3 regions of the Streptomyces sp. NPDC001922 genome follow, and region 2 is predicted to be linked to each of the others. Evidence: riboswitches for the same ligand, from Rfam matches in the RefSeq annotation. Region 2 holds a riboswitch; each other region holds the start of a gene.

What was found. A riboswitch is a leader RNA that binds a small molecule or an ion and turns the genes downstream of it on or off. The one in region 2 is predicted to bind glycine.
Region 1: it holds a riboswitch for glycine, as region 2 does, so the genes downstream of both, gcvP (aminomethyl-transferring glycine dehydrogenase) here and gcvP (aminomethyl-transferring glycine dehydrogenase) in region 2, are expected to answer to the same signal.
Region 3: it holds a riboswitch for glycine, as region 2 does, so the genes downstream of both, gcvT (glycine cleavage system aminomethyltransferase GcvT) here and gcvP (aminomethyl-transferring glycine dehydrogenase) in region 2, are expected to answer to the same signal.

The regions. Positions count from the first base shown of each region.
Region 1 is NZ_JBIASV010000018.1:77,196-84,762, forward strand. It holds gene gcvH (glycine cleavage system protein GcvH) at 1-81, opposite strand, end outside; gene gcvT (glycine cleavage system aminomethyltransferase GcvT) at 189-1,307, opposite strand; gene gcvP (aminomethyl-transferring glycine dehydrogenase) at 1,414-4,272, opposite strand; glycine riboswitch at 4,423-4,517, opposite strand; glycine riboswitch at 4,921-5,017, opposite strand; glycine riboswitch at 5,260-5,356, shown strand; glycine riboswitch at 5,357-5,446, shown strand; gene cycA (D-serine/D-alanine/glycine transporter) at 5,770-7,254, shown strand; gene ACFYYR_RS29265 (HEAT repeat domain-containing protein) at 7,423-7,567, opposite strand, start outside.
Region 2 is NZ_JBIASV010000007.1:7,639-15,205, reverse strand. It holds gene ACFYYR_RS13880 (hypothetical protein) at 1-200, shown strand, start outside; gene ACFYYR_RS13875 (DUF5999 family protein) at 506-712, shown strand; gene gcvP (aminomethyl-transferring glycine dehydrogenase) at 883-3,768, opposite strand; glycine riboswitch at 3,957-4,052, opposite strand; gene ACFYYR_RS13865 (PRC-barrel domain-containing protein) at 4,167-4,544, shown strand; gene ACFYYR_RS13860 (DNA polymerase IV) at 4,508-5,983, opposite strand; gene ACFYYR_RS13855 (MerR family transcriptional regulator) at 6,050-6,658, opposite strand; gene ACFYYR_RS13850 (bifunctional nuclease family protein) at 6,826-7,299, opposite strand; gene ACFYYR_RS13845 (MerR family transcriptional regulator) at 7,352-7,567, opposite strand, start outside.
Region 3 is NZ_JBIASV010000006.1:244,329-251,895, reverse strand. It holds gene ACFYYR_RS12995 (L-serine ammonia-lyase) at 1-715, opposite strand, end outside; gene glyA (serine hydroxymethyltransferase) at 806-2,071, opposite strand; gene gcvH (glycine cleavage system protein GcvH) at 2,103-2,480, opposite strand; gene gcvT (glycine cleavage system aminomethyltransferase GcvT) at 2,651-3,784, opposite strand; glycine riboswitch at 3,943-4,048, opposite strand; gene ACFYYR_RS12975 (AAA family ATPase) at 4,192-4,896, shown strand; gene ACFYYR_RS12970 (enhanced serine sensitivity protein SseB) at 5,128-5,910, shown strand; gene ACFYYR_RS12965 (enhanced serine sensitivity protein SseB C-terminal domain-containing protein) at 6,087-6,890, shown strand.

The DNA.
Region 1 (7,567 bases), on a different contig from region 2:
GACGCCGACGGTCGACACGTCGCCCTCGCTCGCGATCCACTCGTGGTCGCGGGTGTACATCAGGTCGGGTGGCAGGCTCATGGTCTGTTCTCCTGTGGTGGTGATCAGGCTGTGTGGTGGTGACCAGCTGTGTGGTGATCAGGCCGTGTGGTGACCAGGGCCGTGTGGTGACCAGGGCCGTGTGGTGATCAGGCCGGGCGGCGGTGGAAGGGCAGCTCGACGACGCGGGCGTGCTCGTGGCCGCCCCTGATGTCGACCAGCACCTCGGTGCCGGGAGCGCTGCGGTCGGTCTGCACGTAGGCCAGGGCCACGGGGTGCCCGAGGGTGGGCGACAGTGCGCCCGAGGTGACCTCGCCGATGTGCTCACCGGTGTCCGGGGCGAGGACGGCGCAGCCGGTGCGCGGAGCGCGTCGGCCGGTCGAGGCCAGCCCGACCAGCACGCGGGTCGGGCCCTGCTCGCGACGGGCGGCCAGAGCGGCCTCGCCGACGAACCCGCCGGGCTTCCCGAACGTCACGAGACCGCCCAGTCCCGCTTCGAACGGCGTGGCACGGGCGGTGAGTTCCCGCCCGCACGACGGTGTCCCGGCCTCCAGACGCAGCGTGTAACGGCTGGCCAGGCCGCAGGGGAGGAGTCCGTGCCCTGTGCCCGCCGCGCTGAGGGCACGCCAGAGGGCCTCGGCGTCCGCGGGGCGGCAACGGATCTCGAAGCCGTCCTCGCCGGTGCCGCCAGTGCCGCCAGTGCTGCCGGTGCGGGCGAGCAGCACCTCACGGTCGGCCAGGCGTGCCGGGGTGATGGCGTTGCACTCCAGCGACACCACGTCCCTGTCGGCCACTTCGCCGACGATCGCCGGGGACGCCGGGCCCTGGACCGCGATCAGGACCCGGTCTCCGGACGCGTCCCGGACCGTGACGGCGTAGCCGTCGACCCGGTCGCGCAGTTGGGAGAGCACGACCATCGCGTTTCCGGCGTTGGCAACGATGAGATAGCGCGTCTCGGCCGGGCGGTGGACGACGAGGCCGTCGAGGACTCCACCGGTCTCGTGGAGCAGCAGGGAGTGGTCAGCGCGGCCGACGGCGATCCTCGACGGCTGCCCGGTCAGGGCGTGGTCGAGGGCTCGCCCCGCCTCGGGGCCGGACACCTCGACCTCTCCCAGCTGGGTGAGGTCGAAGAGGCCGGCGGTGGTCCGTACGGCGAGGTGCTCGGCGCGCTCGGAGGTGTAGCGCAGGGGCATGGACCAGCCGGCGCAGTCGGTGAATGTCGCACCGAGTTCCGCGTGGAGGGCGTGCAGGGGTGTCTTCTTCGACATGGTGGTTCCTCTTCGGACCGTGACCGGCCGGGACGGGACGGGACCGTGACCGGTCGGGACGAGATTCGGACCGTGACCGGCCGGTTCAGGACTCGGGCGGTGACCGTCAGGACGCGAACGCTTCGGGAGGCGGGCAGGAGCAGACCAGGTTGCGGTCGCCGTGCGCCTGGTCGACCCGGCCGACCGGCGGCCAGTACTTGTCGGACGTGACGCCCGCCGGGAAGGCGGCCCGCTCGCGCGAGTAGGCGCGGGTCCACTCGCCGGCGATCGCGGCGGCGGTGTGCGGCGCCTGCCGCAGCGGGCTGTCCTCCAGGGACCAGACCCCCTGGTCCACCAGGTCGATCTCCGCGCGGATGGCGATCATCGCCTCGCAGAAGCGGTCCAGTTCGGCGAGGGTTTCGCTCTCCGTCGGCTCGACCATCAGCGTGCCGGGGACCGGGAAGCTCATCGTCGGCGCGTGGAAGCCGTGGTCGATGAGCCGCTTGGCGATGTCGTCGACCGTGACCCCCGTGGCGGCGGTGAGGGGGCGCACATCGAGGATGCACTCGTGCGCGACGAGGCCCGACTCCCCGGCGTAGAGCACGGGGAAGTGCGGCGCGAGGCGGCGGGCCACGTAGTTGGCGCTCAGCACGGCCGTCCGGGTGGCCTCGGTCAGCCCCTCCGCGCCCATCATCCGGATGTAGGCCCACGGGATCGGCAGGATGCCGGCGCTGCCGAACGGTGCGGCGCTCACCGCCCCGATCCCGTCGCGGCGCCCGGTGTCGGGGTGCAGCGGGTGGGTGGGCAGGTGCGGCGCGAGGTGTGCGGCCACCGCGACCGGGCCGACCCCCGGCCCGCCGCCACCGTGCGGGATGCAGAACGTCTTGTGCAGATTGAGGTGGGACACATCGCCACCGAAATCGCCGGGCCTGGCGACGCCGAGCAGCGCGTTGAGGTTGGCGCCGTCGACGTAGACCTGTCCGCCGTGCGCGTGCACCAGTTCGCAGAGCCGGGTGATGCCGTCCTCGTAGACGCCGTGCGTGGAGGGGTAAGTGACCATGATGGCGGCCAGGTCGTCGGAGTGCTGCGCGCACTTCGCCGCGAGGTCGTCGAGATCGACCGTGCCGTCGGGCCGCGACGCCACCACGACGACGCGCATCCCGGCCATGGCGGCTGAAGCGGCGTTGGTGCCGTGTGCGCTGGCCGGGATCAGGCACACATCGCGCCCGGCCCGGCCGTTGGCCTCGTGGTAGCGGCGGATCGCCAGCAGGCCGGCGAGCTCGCCCTGCGAGCCGGCGTTGGGCTGGACGGAGACCTTGGCGTACCCGGTGACCTCGGCCAGCCAGGTCTCCAGCTGTTCGACCAGGGCCAGGTACCCGGCGGCGTCGGTGAGGGGTGCGAAGGGGTGCAGGTCGGCGAAGCCCGGCCAACTGATGGGCTCCATCTCCGTGGTCGCGTTGAGCTTCATCGTGCAGGACCCGAGCGGGATCATCCCGCGGTCCAGCGCGACGTCACGGTCGGAGAGCTTCCGCAGATAGCGCAGCATCGCGGTCTCCGAGCGGTGCCGGTGGAAGACCGGGTGGGTGAGGAAGGGGGATGTGCGCCGCAGGTCCTCCGGAAGCGCCGTCGGAGCGTCGGCCACCGGCCCGTCCGCCTCGTCCCCCACCGCGCCGAAGGCGGCGAGTACGTGCCGGACATGGTCGCGCGAGGTGACCTCGGAGCAGGAGACGCCGACGTGGTCGCCGTCCACCAGCCGCAGGAGCAGCCCCTGGTCGTGCGCCGCCGCGACGATCTCCTCGGCGCGGCCGGGGACCCGCACGAGCAGGGTGTCGAAGAACTCCCGGTGCACCACCGTGATCCGGCTGTCCCGCAGACCCGCGGCGATGCGCGTGGCGTGCCGGTGCGTCCGTCGGGCGATCGCGGTCAGGCCGTCGGGGCCGTGGTACACGGCGTACATCGAGGCGACCACGGCGAGCAGGACCTGCGCCGTGCAGATGTTGGAGGTCGCCCTGTCGCGGCGGATGTGCTGCTCACGGGTCTGCAGCGCCAAGCGGTACGCCGGCCGGCCGGCGCTGTCCACCGAGACGCCCACGAGCCGGCCGGGCAGGTGGCGTTCGAGCCCTTCGCGGACCGCGATGTAGCCAGCGTGCGGCCCGCCGTAGAACAGCGGGACACCGAACCGCTGGGACGAGCCCACGACGATGTCGGCGCCGTACTCACCCGGCGGCACGAGCAGCGTGAGCGCCAGCAGGTCGGCGGCCACCGTGACCAGCGCCCCGCGCTCCCGCGCCGCGGCGGTCACCCGGCGCAGGTCGCGGACGGCTCCCGAGCAGCCGGGGTAGGACAGCACCACTCCGAAGAAGTCGTCCTCCGGCAGCGGTTCGGTGACGTCGATCCCGACGACCTCGACGCCGACCGCGGCGGCACGCGTGCGCAGGACGTCGAGGGTCTGCGGCAGGGTGTCGCGGTCGACCAGGACGCGCGGGCGGCCCTTGCCGGCGACGCGGCGCATGACCGTGACGGCCTCGGCGACCGCCGTGCCCTCGTCGAGCAGCGACGCGTTGGCGGTCGGCAGTCCGGTGAGGTCTCCGACCACGGTCTGGAAGTTGATCAGTGCTTCGAGCCGGCCCTGGCTGATCTCCGGCTGGTAGGGCGTGTAGGCGGTGTACCACGACGGGTCCTCCAGCACGTTGCGCCGGATCACCGCGGGTGTGGTGGTCGCGTGGTACCCCAGTCCGTTCATCGGGACGGCCACGGTGTTCCGGCCCGCGAGCTCCTGCAGTTCGGAGCGGGCCTCGTCCTCGGTGGCGGCTGGGGGCAGGTTCAGGTCGGTCGTGCTCCGGATGCCGCTCGGGACAGCGGCGTCGATGAGGGCGGCGAGCGTCGGGTAGCCGACTTCGGCCAGCATCTTGGTGCGGTCGGCGTCGTCGACACCGATGTGACGGGTGACGAACGCACCCGACGCGGAGGGCTCGGGAAAGGTCATGGTGGGAGGCTCCCTGTGGGGGCACCGCGATCGCGGTGCCGTGGACGGGCGGCCTCCCCGCTCTGTCATCGGTACCTGAGAGCTTCACCACCGGGTCCGGCGGTTTGCACCGTGGGCGCAGGACATGGCGTCCTGTCTTTCCAGAGTCGCCTCGCCGAAGCGGTAGTTGGGCCTGAGAGATTCTGGGGAGAGTTGCTCCTTCGGCGCCCCGCCAGGGTGGGCGAGGGCTCTCCCGCTTCGGTTCGAACAGCGCGATGTGGAGTTGTGCGCCCGGCGGTGAGGCCGGGAGGATGGCGGCGTCGGGGCGGTCAGCGCCCTGACGGCCCTGGTGACGGCCGGGTCACACCGGCCGTCGGACGGGCCCCACGGACAAGCTGGACCGGGCCGACGACGGCGTGCACGGTCAGGGGCGGGACCGGGCCGGACGCCACGGCCGCGGCAGTGACGCAGGTGATCCGGGTGTGGTCGTCGGCCGGAGCGGCGACAGGGATACGGCAGCCATGGAGACGTCCTCGGGTCGAGCACGGGCAGGAGCCCGTGCGGCGAGTGAGCCTCCCCCTCTGTCATGGGCCTGAGAGCTTCGCCGCGGGGATGTCCGCGGCTTGCACCGTGGGCGAGGCGCGTGAACGCCTGCTTTCCAGAGTCCGCCTCCGCCACGCGGTATCGAGGCCTGAGAGTTTCCGGGGAGGATTTGCTCCTTCGGCGCCACGTCATCGGATGACGTGAGCTCTCCCGCGCAGAATCGTCAGCGGTGTATGTGGTTGTCGGGTCTTTCCGGAGGCAACGTACGGGCACCGGAACACCGCCGTCAAGAGTCTGCTCGGTGGACGCGGCCGGTCACGGGACCGGCTCAGGATGTGCGCCCTGAGCTGCACAAACGCTGCTCGGCACGGGCGAGCGCCGGGCTACTCGGAAGTAGTGTCCAGCGTTCGGCCGGACCCTTGACCGGTCGCCGACGGGGACCTAGCCTCACCGCACATCGCCGTTCACCCCGGAGCGGGAGAGCACTGGATCAGCCAGATCCGGTCGCCGAAGGAGCAACACCTCCCCGGAATCTCTCAGGCATCCCTACCGCCCGGTCAGGCAACTCTGGAAAGCAGGCGCCGACGCGCCTCGCCGACGGTGCAAGCCGCGCTCAGCGCGGCGAAGCTCTCAGGCTCATGACAGAGGGGGAGGCTCACTCGGCCGCACGGGCCCCTGCCCGTGCTCGACTTTCGAGGAGCCCCTGATGGCTCTCCCGCCGCCTCTCCCCTGACCACCGCCCACCTGCCGGTTTCCGGGCTGATCGTCGGCCTGCTCCGTGGGCCGGTTCAGCCTCTGCGGGCCCGTTCCGCATCTGTGGCCCGTTCAGCGCACCGACACCGTTCCGGTCGGCTGCCGCAGGTCCGCGCGCAGCCCCACCCTGCCCGCTCGCCCCACCCTGTGGGCGCGTGGCCATGCTCCGAGACACCCCCTGCCCCGTGCCCGTACGGGGTGTGAGTTCCGCGAGGTTTGCCCATGCCTGACAGCAGTGACACCGGCTCGACCACCGGGCCGGCCCGGCCGGCAGCCGGACCGACGCCCTCGCCCGAGGGCGAACAGCACCTCTCCCGCCAACTGTCCAACCGGCACATCCAGCTCATCGCCATCGGCGGTGCGATCGGAACCGGCCTGTTCATGGGGTCGGGCAAGACGATCTCGCTGGCCGGCCCCTCGGTGATCTTCGTCTACATGATCATCGGCGTGATGCTCTTCTTCGTGATGCGGGCGATGGGCGAGCTGCTGCTCTCCAACCTGCGCTACAAGTCCTTCGCCGACTTCGCGGCCGACCTGCTGGGGCCGTGGGCGGGCTTCTTCACCGGCTGGACGTACTGGTTCTGCTGGATCGTCACCGGCATCGCCGACGTCATCGCCATCTCCGGGTATGTGTCCTACTGGTGGCACGACCTGGCGCTGTGGATACCGGCCCTGGCCGCCGTCATCCTGCTGATCGCCCTGAACCTTCCCACCGTGAAGGCGTTCGGCGAGACCGAGTTCTGGTTCGCGCTGATCAAGATCGTCGCGATCCTGGCGCTGATCGTCGTCGGGCTGGTCATGGTGTTCGGTCACTTCCAGGCTCCCGGCGGTGCCGCGGCAAGCTTCTCCAACCTCTGGAACGACGGCGGGTTCTTCCCCACCGGTCCCATGGGGTTCGTCGCGGGATTCCAGATCGCGACGTTCGCCTTCGTCGGCATCGAGCTGGTCGGCACCACCGCGGCCGAGGCGGAGAACCCGGAACGGAACCTGCCCAAGGCGATCAACTCGATTCCGGTGCGCGTGATGCTGTTCTACGTCGTCGCGCTGATCGTGATCATCTCGGTCACGCCCTGGCGCGAGATCAGCGCGGACCGCAGTCCGTTCGTCGTGATGTTCACCCTCGCCGGGCTGGGGATCGCCGCGTCGGTCATCAACTTCGTGGTGCTGACCTCGGCCGCGTCGTCCGCGAACTCGGGCATCTACTCCACCTCGCGGATGGTGTACGGGCTGGCCCGGGAGGGCGACGCCCCGGCGCGCTTCGGCCGGCTCACCGCCAGGAAGGTACCGGCCAACGCCCTGTTCCTCTCCGGAGTGTTCCTGCTCGCCGGTGTGGTCATGGTCGCCATGGACGACTCGATCATCGAGGCGTTCACCCTGGTGACCACCGTGTCCGCCGTGCTGTTCATCTTCGTCTGGTCGATCATCCTGATCAGCTACCTCGTGTACCGCAGGCGCCGTCCGCACCTGCACGAGGCGTCGGCGTTCAGGATGCCCGGCGGCATCGCCATGTGCTACGTCGTGCTCGCGTTCTTCGTGTTCCTCATCTGGGCGCTGACCCAGGAAGCCGACACGCTGCGGGCCCTGCTGGTGACACCGGTCTGGTTCGTCGTCCTCGGCATCGCGTGGGCGGGGATCCGCCGCCGCCCGGACCATGCGGCCCGTGCGGCGGCCTTCCGCTCCGAACTCCACGGTGCGCGGGAGGAGTGATACGGCCACCGGATCCGTCGACCGGCACCGACCGCGAGCGCTGCTCCCAGCAGAGGGGAACGGCGCTCGCGGTCGGTGCCGGTCGGAACGGCCCGCTCTCGGTGTGGTTGCCACTGCACGGCCCGCGCCGCCCGGCGGAGCCGGTGGCTCCGCCGGGCGGCGCGACGGTCACTGCGCGGTCGGCTCGGCGCAGATCCGCTGGAGTTCCCCGGCGGCCCACCGCACGGACTTGTCGTCGTCCTCCAGCAGCGGCAGCAGGACGGGCAGCGCCTCCTGAACCGCCTCGCGCTGCGCCCGGCCCCGGTCGCCCCGG
Region 2 (7,567 bases):
TGCTCACGCTGTGGCTGCACGGGGACGCCGGCGCGGACGCCACCAAGGGCCGTCCCGCGCCGAGTGACCTTCTGGTGCCGCTCGCGCCGGCCCCTCCGGGCATCGCGGCGCATCGCGCACACCGGGTCGCCGATCTGCTGCCGGTGCTCACCCTCCGGGTCGCGCCGACCCCGTTGATGGGCATGGGCACGCCGGCCTGACCGCTCCGGGACGCACGGCATGTGTGCGCCCCGCGGCCCGGGGGCCGCGGGGCGCTCCCCTGCCCGGGAGCGGGCCATGGCCCACTCCGGCCATTCCTCAACCACCCGAAGTGACGGTCCCGTTGCGGTGAACCGTCCGCACGAGTGACGCGTCATCAAGCAGTGACGACAGCTCCCGGGAAATCCCTGCGGAATTCCACGCGTGGGGCAACACTGGGACCGACCGATCCGATACGGGGGACGGCACCATGAACTCTGCTCCGAGCCGCAGGACACCCGCCCCATCTCAGCGAAAGATCCCGACCATGTGCCAGCACCAGCCTCCCTGCCCGACCGCCGACTCCGCCGACCGGGAGGCCGCCCATCCCGTGGCGCACCACCCGGAGCAGGGCTGGAGCCTGCTGTGCAATGGCGTCCTGCTCTTCGAGGACACGGGCGAGCTGCTGCCGGACGGCCGGATCATCGGCCCGCGCCGGCCGCTCGGCACGGGGCGGGTGGCGACGGCCGCCTGACCTTCACCGGTCCCGGCACACCACCGTCACCGCTCCACCCGCACCACTCCCAGGACACCGCTCCGGGGACACCAAGGGGCCGGCCCGGCGCTCACCGCCGAACCGGCCCCGGCACAGTCCCGTCGAGGCACGGCCCCTTCTCAGGGCAGCCGTCCCCGGGGTTCAGCGCCTCACTGGTCGTACTCGTCCAGCGGCGGGCACGAGCAGACCAGGTTCCGGTCGCCGAAGGCGCCGTCGATCCGCCGCACCGGCGGCCAGTACTTGTCCGCCGCCGAGACACCCTCCGGGAAGACCGCCGTCTCCCGGCTGTACGGACGCTCCCACTCCCCGCCCAGCGTGGACGCCGGGTGCGGGGCATTGCGCAGCGGGTTGTCGTCCGCCGGCCACTCGCCGGAGCCGACCCGCTCGATCTCCGCGCGGATCGCGATCATCGCCTCGCAGAAGCGGTCCAGCTCGACGAGGTCCTCGCTCTCCGTCGGCTCGATCATCAGCGTCCCGGCCACCGGGAACGACATGGTCGGCGCGTGGAAGCCGTAGTCGATGAGCCGCTTGGCGACGTCGTCGACGGTGACCCCGGTCGCCTTGGTCAGCGGGCGCAGGTCCACGATGCACTCGTGGGCGACCAGGCCGTGCGGACCGGTGTAGAGCACCGGGTAGTGCGGCTCCAGCCGCTTGGCGATGTAGTTGGCACCGAGCACCGCCACCTGAGTGGCCCGCCGCAGCCCCTCGGCACCCATCAGCCGGACGTACGCCCAGGAGATCGGCAGGATTCCGGCGGAGCCCCACGGCGCGGCGGAGATCGGGCCGACCCCGGTCTCCGGTCCGGCGGCCGGCTGGAGCGGGTGGTTCGGCAGGTACGGCGCCAGATGCGCGCGCACGCCGACCGGGCCGACGCCCGGACCGCCGCCGCCGTGCGGGATGCAGAACGTCTTGTGCAGGTTCAGGTGCGAGACGTCCGAGCCGAACCGGCCCGGCTTGGCGAGGCCCACCAGCGCGTTGAGGTTGGCGCCGTCCACGTAGACCTGGCCGCCCGCGTCGTGCACGGCCGCGCAGATGTCGGTGATGTGCTCCTCGAACACGCCGTGCGTCGACGGGTAGGTCACCATCAGCACCGCGAGCTCGTCGCCGTGCTTCTCGATCTTGGCGTGCAGGTCCTCGACGTCGACGTCGCCGTCCTCGCGGGTCTTGACGACCACGACCTTCATCCCGGCCATCACGGCGCTGGCGGCATTGGTGCCGTGCGCCGAGGAGGGGATCAGGCAGACGGTGCGCTGATCATCGCCGTTGGCCCGGTGGTACGCCCGGACGGCCAGCAGACCGGCCAGCTCGCCCTGGGAGCCCGCGTTGGGCTGCAGGGAGACCTTGTCGTACCCGGTGACCTCGGCGAGCCGCTCCTCCAGCTCACGGATGAGGGTCAGATAGCCCCCGGCCTGCTCGACCGGCGCGAACGGGTGCAGCGCCCCGAACTGCGGCCAGGTGACCGGCTCCATCTCCGTGGTCGCGTTGAGCTTCATGGTGCAGGAGCCGAGCGGGATCATTCCGCGGTCCAGCGCGTAGTCCCGGTCGGAGAGGCGGCGCAGGTAGCGCAGCATCGCGGTCTCGGAGCGGTGCTGGTGGAACACCGGGTGGGTGAGGTACTCGTCCCGGCGGAGCAGGGCCGCGGGGAGGGTGTCCTCCGCCGTGGCGTCCAGGGCCTCGATGTCCGCCTCGACGCCGAAGGCGCCCCAGACGGCCGCCACCTGGTCACGGAGGGTGGTCTCGTCACAGGCGATGCCGACGAGGTCGGCGTCGACCTGCCGCAGGTTGACCCCGGCCTTGCGGGCAGCGGCCACGACCTCGGCGGCGCGGCCCGGCACCCGGGCGGTCACGGTGTCGAAGTACGCGCCGTGCACGATCTCCACACCCCCGGCCCGCAGGCCCGCCGCGAGCAGCGTGGCGTAGCGGTGGGTACGGCGGGCGATGCCCGCGAGCCCGTCCGGACCGTGGTAGACGGCGTACAGCCCGGCCATGACGGCGAGCAGGACCTGCGCGGTGCAGATGTTGCTCGTCGCCTTCTCCCGGCGGATGTGCTGCTCACGGGTCTGCAGCGCCAGCCGGTACGCCTTGGTGCCGTCGGCGTCGACGGAGACCCCGACCAGTCGGCCGGGGAGGCTGCGGGCGAACGTGTCGCGCACCGCCATGAAGCCGGCGTGCGGGCCGCCGAAGCCCATGGGAACGCCGAACCGCTGGCTGTTGCCGACCGCGATGTCCGCGCCGAGCTCGCCGGGCGAGGTGAGCACGGTGAGGGCGAGGAGGTCGGCGGCGACCGTGACGATCGCGCCCAGCTCATGGGCCCGCTCGATGACCGGGCGCAGGTCGCGCACCTGCCCGGAAGCGCCCGGGTACTGGAGCAGCACACCGAAGACACCGCGCTCGGCGACGTCCGCCGGGATGCCCTCGGAGAGGTTGGCGACGACGACCTCGACACCCGTCGGCTCGGCGCGGGTCTCGATGACGGCGATGGTCTGCGGCAGGCAGTCGGCGTCGATGAGGAAGACGCCGTTCTTCACCTTGCCGACCCGGCGGGACAGCGCCATGGCCTCGGCGGCGGCGGTGCCCTCGTCGAGCAGCGAGGCGCCCGAGGTGGGGAGCCCGGTCAGGTCCGCGACGACGGTCTGGAAGTTCAGCAGCGCCTCGAGGCGGCCCTGCGAGATCTCCGGCTGGTACGGCGTGTACGCCGTGTACCAGGCGGGGTTCTCCATCACGTTGCGGAGGATCACCGGCGGGGTGAAGGTGCCGTGGTAGCCGAGACCGATCATCGGCGCCAGCACCTCGTTGCGCTCGGCGAGGCCGCGCAGCTCGGCGAGGACCTCCGCCTCGGTGCGGGCGTCCGGCAGGTCCAGCTCCCCGGCGTTCTTGATCACGTCGGGGACGGCGGCGGCGGTGAGCTCGTCCAGGGAGCCGTAGCCCACCTGGGCGAGCATCTTCGCCTGCGCCGCGCTGTCGGGTCCGATGTGGCGCTGCTCGAAGGGAGTGCCACGTTCCAGCTGGGAGAGTGGGATGCGATCGGCGGTCATCTGCGGAGGCCTCCTGGTCGACGCGACCTGCGAGGGGCACCACGGCACGGGTGCCCGGACGGCCTCCCCCTCTGTCATCTCGACCTGAGAGCTTCACCGGTCCGCCGGGGCGGTCCGGTTTTCACCGTCGGTGAGGAGGGGTTCCGGCGCAATACACGGCCGATGCCCGCCCTGCTTTCCAGAGTGACCTCGTCCGTGCGGTACGTGTGCCTGAGAGATTCCGGGGAGGATTTGCTCCTTCGGCGCCTCCTATTGCTGCTGGAGGACTCTCCCGCACGGGGTCTGCAGCCATTTGCCAGCGTACCAGTGGCTCTCAGGGCCGGTCGCTCGAGTGGCCGAGGGGCGGAATGTGCCCTTTCGTAGTTCTCGTAGAGGATCTGCGAACAGCGGGAGGGACCGTGCAGACCGATATCGATCCGCGGAGCCTGATCGGCCGCAAGGCATTCGACCTCGACGGAGCGAAAATCGGCACCGTGGACGAGGTGTATCTGGACGACGCGACCGGCCTCCCGGAATGGGCCGCGGTGCGCACCGGCCTGTTCGGGCGTGACGCCTTCGTCCCGCTGGAGCCCAGCGAGATCGTCGACGACACCCTGCGCGTCCCCTACCGCCGCGCGCTGATCAAGCGCGCACCCGACTTCGGCGTCGGCCGCCACCTCTCGCCGGAGCAGGAGCTGCAGCTCTACCACCACTACGGGCTCGACGCCACGTCCCCGGAGGACGGGCCCGACCCCGACGATCAGGACTTCGGGCGGCTGGCGGGCAACGACGACTGACCGCCCGCACCGGTCGCCTCCGGCCGGCCCTCCCCGGCACCGGTCTCCCCCGGGCCGCCGGGCTTCAGCGGCAGTGGCTCGGACGGCTCCAGGGCCGGGTCGTCGACCGGGAAGGTCCGCACCCGGCCGGGCGCCGACCAGGGCTGTTCGAACCGCACGGTGACCCGGCCCACGCCGCTGCCCTGCACCCAGCCGGGCCCCAGCTCCGCATGGCGCACATCGTGCCCCGGCGCCCAGCGACGCGTCTGCTCCACCGCGGTCTCCCCGGCCTCCGGTGCCACCGGGGCGGGCCCCGTCGGCGACTCCTCGGCCCGCTCCGCGTCCGCGGCGGCCGCGGCCGCCTCCAGCGCAGCGGCGGCCTCGGCCGTGGCTGCCTGGGCGAACAGGTCCTCCTGCGTGAAGTCGGCCAGCCCCGTGACCCCGACACCCAGCAGCCGCACGCCCCCGGTGGTGTCCACGAGCTCCAGGAGCCGCGCGGCGGCGTCCCGGATGACCGCGGGGTCGTCGGTGGGGCCGCGCTGGGTCTCGGACCGGGTCAGCGTGGAGAAGTCGTACCGCCGCACCTTGAGGACGACCGTGCGGCCGGACCGCCCGGCCGCGCGCAGCCGCTGCACACAGCGCTCCGCCAGGCGCACCACCTCGGCCCTCACCTGTGCCCGGTCGTGGAGGTCGACGTCGAAGGTGTCCTCGACGGACACGGACTTGGCGTCCCGCTCGGCGATCACGGGACGGTCGTCCCGCCCGCTCGCCATCGTGTGGAGCGAGCTGCCGTGCGCCCGCCCCAGCAGCCGCACCATCTCCTCCTCACCGGCTTCCACGATCTCCCCGACCGTGTGGATGCCGGACCGGCGCAGGTGTTCGGCAGTGGCCGGGCCGACGCCCGGCAGGGTACGCACCGTCAGCGGTGCCAGCAGTTCGCGTTCGGTGCCCGGGGCTATCAGTGTCAGTCCGTCCGGCTTGGCCTGCTCGGAGGCGATCTTGGCCAGCATCTTGGACCCCGCCAGGCCCACCGAGCCGCTTAGCCCGGTGGCGGCCCTGATGTCGGCCCGCAGCCGCTCGCCCACGGCCCGCGCGGAGGCCTCCGAGTCCGCCGCCCCCTCCGCCTCCAGGTCGACGAACGCCTCGTCCAGGCTGAGGGGCTCCACCAGGGGCGAGAGGCCGTGCAGCAGCTCCATGACGGCGTCGCTGACCTGGCGGTACAGCGAGAAGCGCGGCGTCAGATAGGCCGCGTTCGGGCAGAGCCGCCGGGCCTGGGCCGTCGCCATGGCCGAGTGCACCCCGAAGACCCGCGCCTCGTAGGACGCGGTGGCGACCACACCCCGCGGCCCGAGCCCGCCGACGACCACCGGCTTCCCGCGCAGGCTCGGCTTCGCCGCCTGTTCGACCGCGGCGTAGAAGGCATCCATGTCGAGATGGAGGATGGTCGGTGCGCCTCTCACACCCCTGATGCTGCCGTACGGCACTGACAACGGCCCACGGGCGGGCGGCGCGGCGCGTCCGCGGGATCAGCCGGCGCGGTTCCGGCGGCGGGCGAGCTCGTCCGCGGGGTTGTGCCCGATCAGGGTCTCGCCGGTGTCGATCCGCTCTCCGTGGAGCTGGGACAGGGCGCTCTCCACGTCCCGCCACACCACCCCCACGGCGATGCCGAAGATGCCCTGACCGCCCTGGAGCAGGTCCACGACCTCGTCCGGGGACGAGCACTCGTAGACCGTCGCGCCATCGCTCATCAGCGTCATCTGCGCGAGATCGGACCGCTCACGGGCCCGCAGGTGCTGGACGGCGGCGCGGATGTTCTGCAGCGAGACGCCGGTGTCCAGGAAACGCTTCACGATCTTCAGGACGACGACGTCCCGGAAGCTGTACAACCGCTGGGTGCCGGAGCCGTAGGCGGGCCGCACGCTCGGCTCGACGAGCCCGGTGCGCGCCCAGTAGTCCAGCTGGCGGTAGGTGATGCCGGCCGCCGCGCAGGCGGTCGGGCCGCGATAACCGACCTCGTCGGACGGCTCACCCGGCACGGCGGCTGCCGCGGCGGTGTGCCCGGTGGCGGGGTCGACCGCACCTCCGTGGAGCGGAAAAGGGCCGCCCGCCGCTGTACCGTCGCCGGTGCTTCTCACGCCGACCTCCGTCCTTGACCTGCCTTCTCGACGGTAGGCAGTGACCCCGGGTGCGTCAACGATCGCCACACTCGGCACGCCGAGTGATAATCACCCTGAGAGTGGTTTTCCGTGCCCTCTTCGGGGAAAGGCTGACCGGATGGCCCGGAAGCGCCGGCGCACGGCCGCTACTGGCTGCTGGATCCGAAGTCCTCGGGCGAGATCTGGTCGAGGAATTCGCGGAACTTCTCCACCTCGTCCTCCTGCTCGTCCGGGATCGCGATCCCCGCGTCGTCCAGCACACCGTCGCTGCCGTAGATCGGCGTTCCGGTGCGCAGCGCCAGCGCTATGGCGTCGGAGGGCCTGGCACTCACCTCGACACCACTGGCGAAGACCAGTTCGGCGTAGAAGACACCTTCCCGCAGGTCCGTGATCCGGACCTCGGTCAGCTGCTGGCCGACCGCCTCGAGCACGTCCTTGAACAGGTCGTGCGTCAGCGGCCTGGCCGGGGCCATGCCCTGCTGGGCAAAGGCGATGGCGGTGGCCTCCCCGGGACCGATCCAGATGGGGAGGTACCGATCGCCTCCCACTTCACGCAGGAGCACGATCGGCTGGTTGGAGGGCATTTCCACCCGGACACCCACGACGTCGAGCTCGTTCACACAGTAACCCTAGGACGTGCCCGGCCGGTTTGGGTAGTCGGGCACCGCTTCATCAGTGCAGACGGGTCCGCAGCGCGGCCTGGACGAGCGCCGCGTGGAGCCGCACCGACAGGGTCGCCAGCTCCCGCGCGGTCTGCTCGGCGTGGTTCCTCGTCTGCGGATTGCGGTGCCGCCGCAACGGCGCCACCACCTGTTCCACCAGATCCGCCTCCCGGTCGGCGGCGGCCTTCATGACCCGCAGATGCCGCGGCTCCAGCCCGAAACGGCC
Region 3 (7,567 bases), on a different contig from region 2:
GGATGCCCTCCCGCGTCATGCCGCGGGTGACGCACGCCTGCATGACCTGCCAGATCTCCAGCAGGCCCGCGCGGATCTCCTCCTCGGTGCGCCAGGCCTTCTCGTTCTCCAGCATCAGCGCCGAGATCGACAGGCCGGTCTCCTGGGAGATCCGCAGCAGCTCGTCACCGGTGCGGAACGGGTACTTCAGCACCGTGTCGTCGAGCTTGATCCGGTCCTCGCCGACGGCGTCCTCGTCGACGACGAAGCCGCCGCCCACCGAGTAGTACGTCTTCTCCAGCAGCGGTGCGCCGGTCTCGTCGTAGGCGTAGAGGGTCATGCCGTTGGCGTGGTACGGCAGGGAGCGGCGGCGGTGCAGGACGAGCTGCGAGGACTCGTCGAAGTCGATCTCGTGCGCCTCGCCGATCTCCGCGCCGAGCAGGCGCAGGCGCTTGGTGCCGCGTATGCGTTCGACCTCGTCGTCGGCGGTCTCGACGTCGACGGTGCGGGGGGAGTGGCCCTCCAGGCCCAGCAGGACGGCCTTGGGGGTGCCGTGGCCGTGGCCGGTGGCGCCGAGCGAGCCGAACAGCTCGGCCCGGACGGAGGCGGTCTGCGCCAGGAGACCGTCCCTCTTCAGGCGCCCGACGAAGATGCGGGCCGCGCGCATGGGGCCGACCGTGTGGGAACTGGACGGGCCGATGCCGATGGAGAAAAGGTCGAAGACGGAGATGGCCACGGTGGCGGACTCCCTTGTCTGTGCTCGTGGTACTGGCGGTGCGGGGCGGGGCACCCGCGTGCAGGATGCGGGTGCCCCGCCTCCGGCCGGTTACTTCTTCAGGCCGGGGTAGAGCGGGTGCTTCTCGGCCAGGGCCGTGACCCGGGCCTTCAGGGCGTCCGCGTCGTAGGACGGCTTCAGCGCCTCGGCGATGACGTCCGCGACCTCGGCGAAGTCCTCCGCCTGGAAGCCGCGGGTGGCCAGCGCGGGGGTGCCGATCCGCAGGCCCGAGGTGACCATCGGGGGCCGCGGGTCGTTCGGGATGGCGTTGCGGTTGACGGTGATGCCCACCTCGTGGAGGCGGTCCTCCGCCTGCTGCCCGTCCAGCTCGGAGTTACGCAGATCCACCAGGACCAGGTGGACGTCCGTGCCGCCGGACAGCACCGAGACACCGGCCTCGGTGACGTCGTCCTTGGTCAGGCGCTCGGCGAGGATCCGGGAGCCGTCCAGCGTGCGCTGCTGGCGCTCCTTGAAGTCCTCGGAGGCCGCGACCTTGAACGACACCGCCTTCGCCGCGATGACGTGCTCCAGCGGGCCGCCCTGCTGACCGGGGAAGACCGCGGAGTTGATCTTCTTGGCGAGGTCGGCGGTGCACAGGATCACGCCGCCGCGGGGGCCGCCCAGCGTCTTGTGGGTGGTCGTGGTCACGACGTGGGCGTGCGGCACCGGGCTCGGGTGCAGCCCCGCGGCCACCAGGCCCGCGAAGTGCGCCATGTCGACCATGAGGTACGCGCCGACCTCGTCGGCGATCCGCCGGAACGCCGCGAAGTCCAGCTGTCGCGGGTAGGCGGACCAGCCCGCGACGATCAGCTTCGGCCGGTGCTCCTTGGCGAGGCGCTCGACCTCGTCCATGTCGACCAGGTTGGTCTTCTCGTCGACGTGGTAGGCGGCCACGTTGTAGAGCTTGCCGGAGAAGTTGATCTTCATGCCGTGGGTCAGGTGCCCGCCGTGGGCGAGGTTCAGACCCAGGATGGTGTCACCGGGGGAGAGCAGGGCGAACATCGCCGCGGCGTTCGCCTGGGCGCCGGAGTGCGGCTGGACGTTGGCGTGCTCGGCCCCGAACAGCTCCTTGATCCGGTCGATCGCGAGCTGCTCGATCACATCGACGTGCTCGCAGCCGCCGTAGTAGCGGCGGCCCGGGTAGCCCTCGGCGTACTTGTTGGTCAGCACCGAGCCCTGCGCCTCGAGGACCGCGACCGGAGCGAAGTTCTCCGAGGCGATCATCTCGAGCGTGGACTGCTGGCGGTCGAGTTCGGCGTCGACGGCGGCGGCGACGTCCGGGTCGAGCTCGTGCAGGGACTGGTTGAGAAGCGACATCAGGATCCCAATCGGGCGACGGGTGGGCGGATCAGTTGCCGGTGAAGGCGGTGTACTCGTCGGCGGAGAGCAGATCCGCCGGCTCGTCACTGACCTTCACCTTGAACAGCCAGCCGCCCTCGAAGGGGGCGGAGTTCACCAGCGCGGGGTCGTCCACGACGTCCTGGTTGATCTCGGTGACCTCGCCGGTGACCGGGGAGTACAGATCGCTGACCGACTTGGTCGACTCCAGCTCACCGCAGGACTCGCCCGCGGTGACGGTGTCGCCGGCCTCCGGGAGCTGGACGTAGACGACGTCACCGAGCGCGTCGGCGGCGTGCGAGGTGATGCCAACGGTCGACACACCGTCCTCGGCGACGGTGAGCCACTCGTGCTCCTTGCTGTAGCGCAGCTGCTGGGGGTTGCTCATGACCTGATTCTCCTGGATGAGGGGGCGTGCTGTGGTGCCGGTCTTGACAGATGGGACGGCGGTGACGAGAGATACCCGACAACCGGTCGGCAGTGGGTGACCGGCCGGTGACAGGCGACGTCGGGGTCGCGCGGACGGGCCGCGACACCGGCGCGCCGCCGGCCGGGACGTCAGCGCTGCCGCTTGTAGAACGGCAGGGCGACGACCTCGTACGGCTCGTGGCTGCCGCGGATGTCCACCGCGACCCCCTCGGTGCCGGGCGCGGCGTACTCGGCGTCCACATAGGCGATGGCGACGGGCTTGCCCAGGGTGGGCGAGGGGGCACCCGAGGTGACCTCGCCGATCACGGTGCCGGAGCCGGCGGCCACCACCGGGTACCCGGCGCGCGGCACCCGGCGGCCCTCGGCGATCAGGCCGACCAGCTTGCGCGGCGGGGCCTCCTCGGCCCGCTTCGCCGCGGCCTCAAGCGCCTCACGGCCGACGAAGCGGCCGTCGTTGGTGGTCTTCTCGAACTTCACGACCCGGCCCAGCCCCGCGTCGAACGGGGTGGTGTCCGTGGTCAGCTCGTGCCCGTACAGCGGCATGCCCGCCTCCAGGCGCAGGGTGTCCCGGCAGGACAGGCCGCACGGCACCAGACCGGCGTCCTTGCCCGCCTCCGTCAGCGCCTGCCACAGCGCCTCGGCGTCACCGGGCGCCACGAACAGCTCGAAACCGTCCTCGCCGGTGTAGCCGGTCCGGGCGATCAGCGCGGACACGCCGGCCACGGTGCCGGGCAGCCCGGCGTAGTACTTCAGCCCGTCCAGGTCGGCGTCGGTCAGCGACTTCAGGATGCCGGGGGACTCCGGGCCCTGGACGGCCAGCAGGGCGTACGCCTCCCGGTCGTCCCGCACGGCGGCGCCCTCGAAGCCGGCCGCGCGCTCGGTCAGCGCGTCCAGCACGACCTGCGCGTTCGAGGCGTTGGCGACGACCATGAACTCCTCGTCGGCCAGCCGGTAGACGATCAGGTCGTCGAGGATGCCGCCCCGGTCGTCACAGATCATGGTGTAGCGGGCGCGGCCGGGGGCGAGCGCGGAGAGATTGCCGACCAGGGAGTAGTCCAGCAGCGCCCCGGCCTCCGGGCCGGTCAGGGTGATCTCACCCATGTGGGAGAGGTCGAAGAGTCCGGCGCGGGTCCGCACCGCCAGGTGCTCGTCGCGCTCGCTGCCGTAGCGCAGCGGCATGTCCCAGCCGGCGAAGTCGGTCATGGTGGCGCCGAGCCCGCGGTGCAGCGCATCGAGGGCGGTACGGCGTGGTGCATCGGTCATGTTCAGGCTCCCAAGCAAGGGTGGCGAGGCTCTGTCGACAACAACACAGCCTCCCCATCTGTCATCGGAACCTGAGAGGTTCGCCACGACCCGGCAGGCGGGTCACGGCTTGCACCTTGGGTGGGACCGCTCCACGGCGGCCCGCTTTTCAGATGTGCCTCGCCTGCGCGGTACGGGGCCTGAGAGATTCAAGGGAGGACTTGCTCCTTCGGCGCTCCGGCGCCCGGCGCACTGCCGGTCCGGAAACTCTCCCGCGCGGGTTACAAGCGGCCGGTATGGAGTTTGCGCGCACATCATTGCACGCCTGTGACACTTTCGGACCCTGCGGGCGGGGGATAAGGCGGTTGTATGGCATTACCTTTTCTTGAAACTCTGCGGCAGCCGCAGTGACCGGACCTGGGAGGACGATCACGGTGCAGAGCCACGGAACGTTTGCGACAGCCTCGGGGGCCGGGCTCGGCGCGGTGCCCCACCAGACGGGCCCGGGCGCCCCGGCCGCCCCGGGCGTCGTCCGCCCCGGCCGCCTGGCCGGTACCACGGAGCTGCGCGGGCGCCCGGCCGCCGCGCTGCGCTACCCCGCCGGGGACGTCCTGGTCGTCTCCGGACTGCCCGGCAGCGGCAAGAGCACCCTGATCCGGCGGGCGGCCGGCGCCCCGGAGCAGGGCGGGGCCCCGGTCCACCGGGTGGACTCGCAGGACACCCGGGACCGCTGGGAGCGCCGGATGCCCGCGCTGCTCCCGTACGCCGTCTACCGCCCCCTCGTCCGCCTGGCGCACTACGCCGGGCTGCGCCGCGCGCTGCGCTCCGGCGAGAGCGTCGTGGTGCACGACTGCGGCAGCCTCGCCTGGGTGCGCCGCTGGCTGGCCCGCGACGCCCGGCGCCGCGGCCGCTCCCTGCACCTCGCGCTGCTCGACGTGGAGCCGCGGGTCGCCCTGGAGGGGCAGGCCTCGCGCGGGCGCGGGGTCTCCGGGTACGCCTTCGCCCGGCACCGGCGCGCCGTGGGGCGGCTGGTCCGGGAGCTGGAGGCCGGGCGGCTGCCGGACGGCTGCGCCTCGGCCGTCCTGCTGGACCGCCGGGCCGCGACCACGCTCTCCGGCATCGGGTTCGACTGACCGGCACCGACGGCCACCGGCCGTCCGCGGCGGCCCCGGACGGTTCCGGAGCGCCCCCGTCCGGAGGATCCGGCCGCGCACGGCGGACGGGACGGCGCGGAATGGCGGAAAGGTCCGGCGCGTCCTGGAGGTTCCCGACAGAAATCCGGGTCCCCCCAGGGGAGCTCCCGGGGCCCGCAACCGCTAGGGTTCCTGTGCAGTTCGGACGAGACGTGGTGGGGCCCGATGAGCATGACGGAGCAGCACAGCTATACCTCGCTTCCCGACGGGGCGACCCCGGGCAGCGGATTCCCCGGCAATGCGCTCGAAGAGGCGCTCGCCGCCTCCGTGGGCGTGGCCGGCGCCGGACCCCGGCTGGTCGAGGTACTCGGCCGCAGCCATGTCTGGGTGCCGCTGCCCAACGGCGGCAGCCGGGAGAGCCGGGACCTGGACCTGCCCACCGTCGAGATCGACGGCGCCGCGTACGTCCCGGTGTTCAGCTCCGAGCAGCAGTTCCTCCAGGTCGTCGGCTCGCACGTCTCGTTCACCGTCGCGCCGGCCCGGGAGTTCGCCCGCGGCCTCCCGCCGCAGCTCGGCATCGCCGTCAACCCGGGCGGGGCCGTCGGGGTTCCGCTGCCGCCCGCCGCCGTCGCCGAGCTGTGCCGGACCGGCCGGACCGAGCTCGACGGGCCCGCCTCGGGCGGCCGGGTGCGGCTCTTCGAGCCCGACTGGCAGGACGAACCCGTCGACTTCCTCGCCGCCGCCGCGGGCGAGTTCGCCGTCACCGGGCTGGTCCGCACCGCCCGCCGCGCTCTCGCCAGCGTCGAGGGCGATGCGCCCGCGCTGTTCGTCGGCGTCGAACTCATCCGCTGCGAACCGGAGGACCGGACCGTGGTGATGGAGGCCCTGGGGCGTGCGCTGGGCGCGGTTCCGGTGCCCTGGCCGGTGCAATTGGTCCTCCTGGACGTCGCGAACGACCCCGTGGGGCACTGGATGCTGGAGCGCGTGCGCCCCTTCCACACCGCGGAGCGCTGAACGCGACCCGTGTGTACCCCCGGTGGTGCACCGGGACGGGCCACCGTCGGCCCGTAAGCTGGTTGGATGACCGGGCGGGAGCGGGACTGCCCCGCACAGTGCCGACAGGCCGGAAGAAGGGGCGGAGTCTGGTGAGCGCGGGAGCCAGCGCAGCGGCGGCCGGAGCCGTCGAGCAGATGCTGCGGCAGGTGACGCCCGGGCGGTACGACGCCTATGAGGCCCTGCTGCGCGCCCTTGCCGAGGAGCAGGTCTGGATGCTGCTCTGGCACGGACGGCCCGGATCACCGGACGCCCAGTACGGGAACATGGAGGTCGGCGGGCTGGGTTACGCCCCCTGCGTCACCTCCGCCCAGGAGCTGGCGGCCAGCGGCTGGAACCGTGCCCACGAGGTCGTCACCGGCTGGGAGATCGCGGCGGCCCTCTATCCCGAGCGCTGGGGTCTGTGGCTCAACCCGCACGCCCCGGGCGGCGGCGTCGGCATTCCCTGGGCGGACCTCCGCCGGATCGCCGGCGGGCTGGACCGGCTGCCCGCCGGTCCGCTGCGGCTGTCCGAACCGACCATCGAGATCCCGCAGTTCTACGCGCTGCTGACGCAGAACGCGCACCGCACCCCCGCCGTCCGGGCGCTGCGCCGCGCCTGGGTGCAGCCAGCCCTCGGCGCGCCGTACCTGGCGATCGGCCTGGAGCTGTACGACACGGGCCCGCAGGCGGTGGACTCCGTGCGGGTGATGATGCAGCAGTCGATCGGGGCCGTCCCGGACGGGCTTCCGGTGTCGACGGTCGCGATGTCCGACGAGTACGACCCGGTGGCGACGTGGCTGCGGGCGCACGCCCGGCCGTTCTTCGACCGGGATGCCTACGGCGCGGCGGCGCCGCCCCCGCCCACCGCGCCCGCCCCCGGCTACGGTTACCCGCCCGCGCCCGCCGGCGGTGCCCCGGACGCGCCGGGCTGGCAGGGGCCGGCACCCCGGGCGTACTGACCGCACCGGGCGGGCCGGCCGGGTGTCGTCCGGTCCGTGCCGGCGCGGGCGCGTCCGCCCGGTCCGCGCCTGCCCGGTCCGCGCCTGCCCGGTCCGCCTTGGCCCGGCCTGCCGTTGCCCGGCCGGCGTCCGCCTGAGCTGTGTATGCCTGACCTGCGTCCGCCCGGCCCGCGTCCGCCGGTACCGGCGGGCTGATCGCTGCCCGTCGGCACCGACCGCACCGACCGCCGACCGCACTGACCGCCGCCCGCCCGACGCTCGTCCGCAGGTGCCGTCCGCGCCGCTGCCCCGTCGCTCCCCGAGCCCGACCGCGTCGAGCCCGAACGCGCCGATCCCGACCGCGCCGAACCCGACCGCGCCGAACCCGAACTCCCCGCGCCCGACCGCGCCGAGCCCGAACCCCCCGAACCGGCGGCGGGACTCCGGGACCTGGCGCATTCTGTGCGGCTCGGCACGCTTTTCGGCCCCTCCGCACCTCCCCGGAAGCCCCGGACGGCATCGTTCCGCACGGCTGCCGACTGCCCCCGGGGATGCCATGACGTGCAGCAACTTCGCGTCATATCAAGGGATATGGCCAGGTTCGGGTTCCGCTTGTGCTGTTCTGTTGTTCGGATAACGGAGGATGCCTGGTCACATCACAGTTGCGCATCCATTGCCGGGGAAGTCTGGCGGGGCCT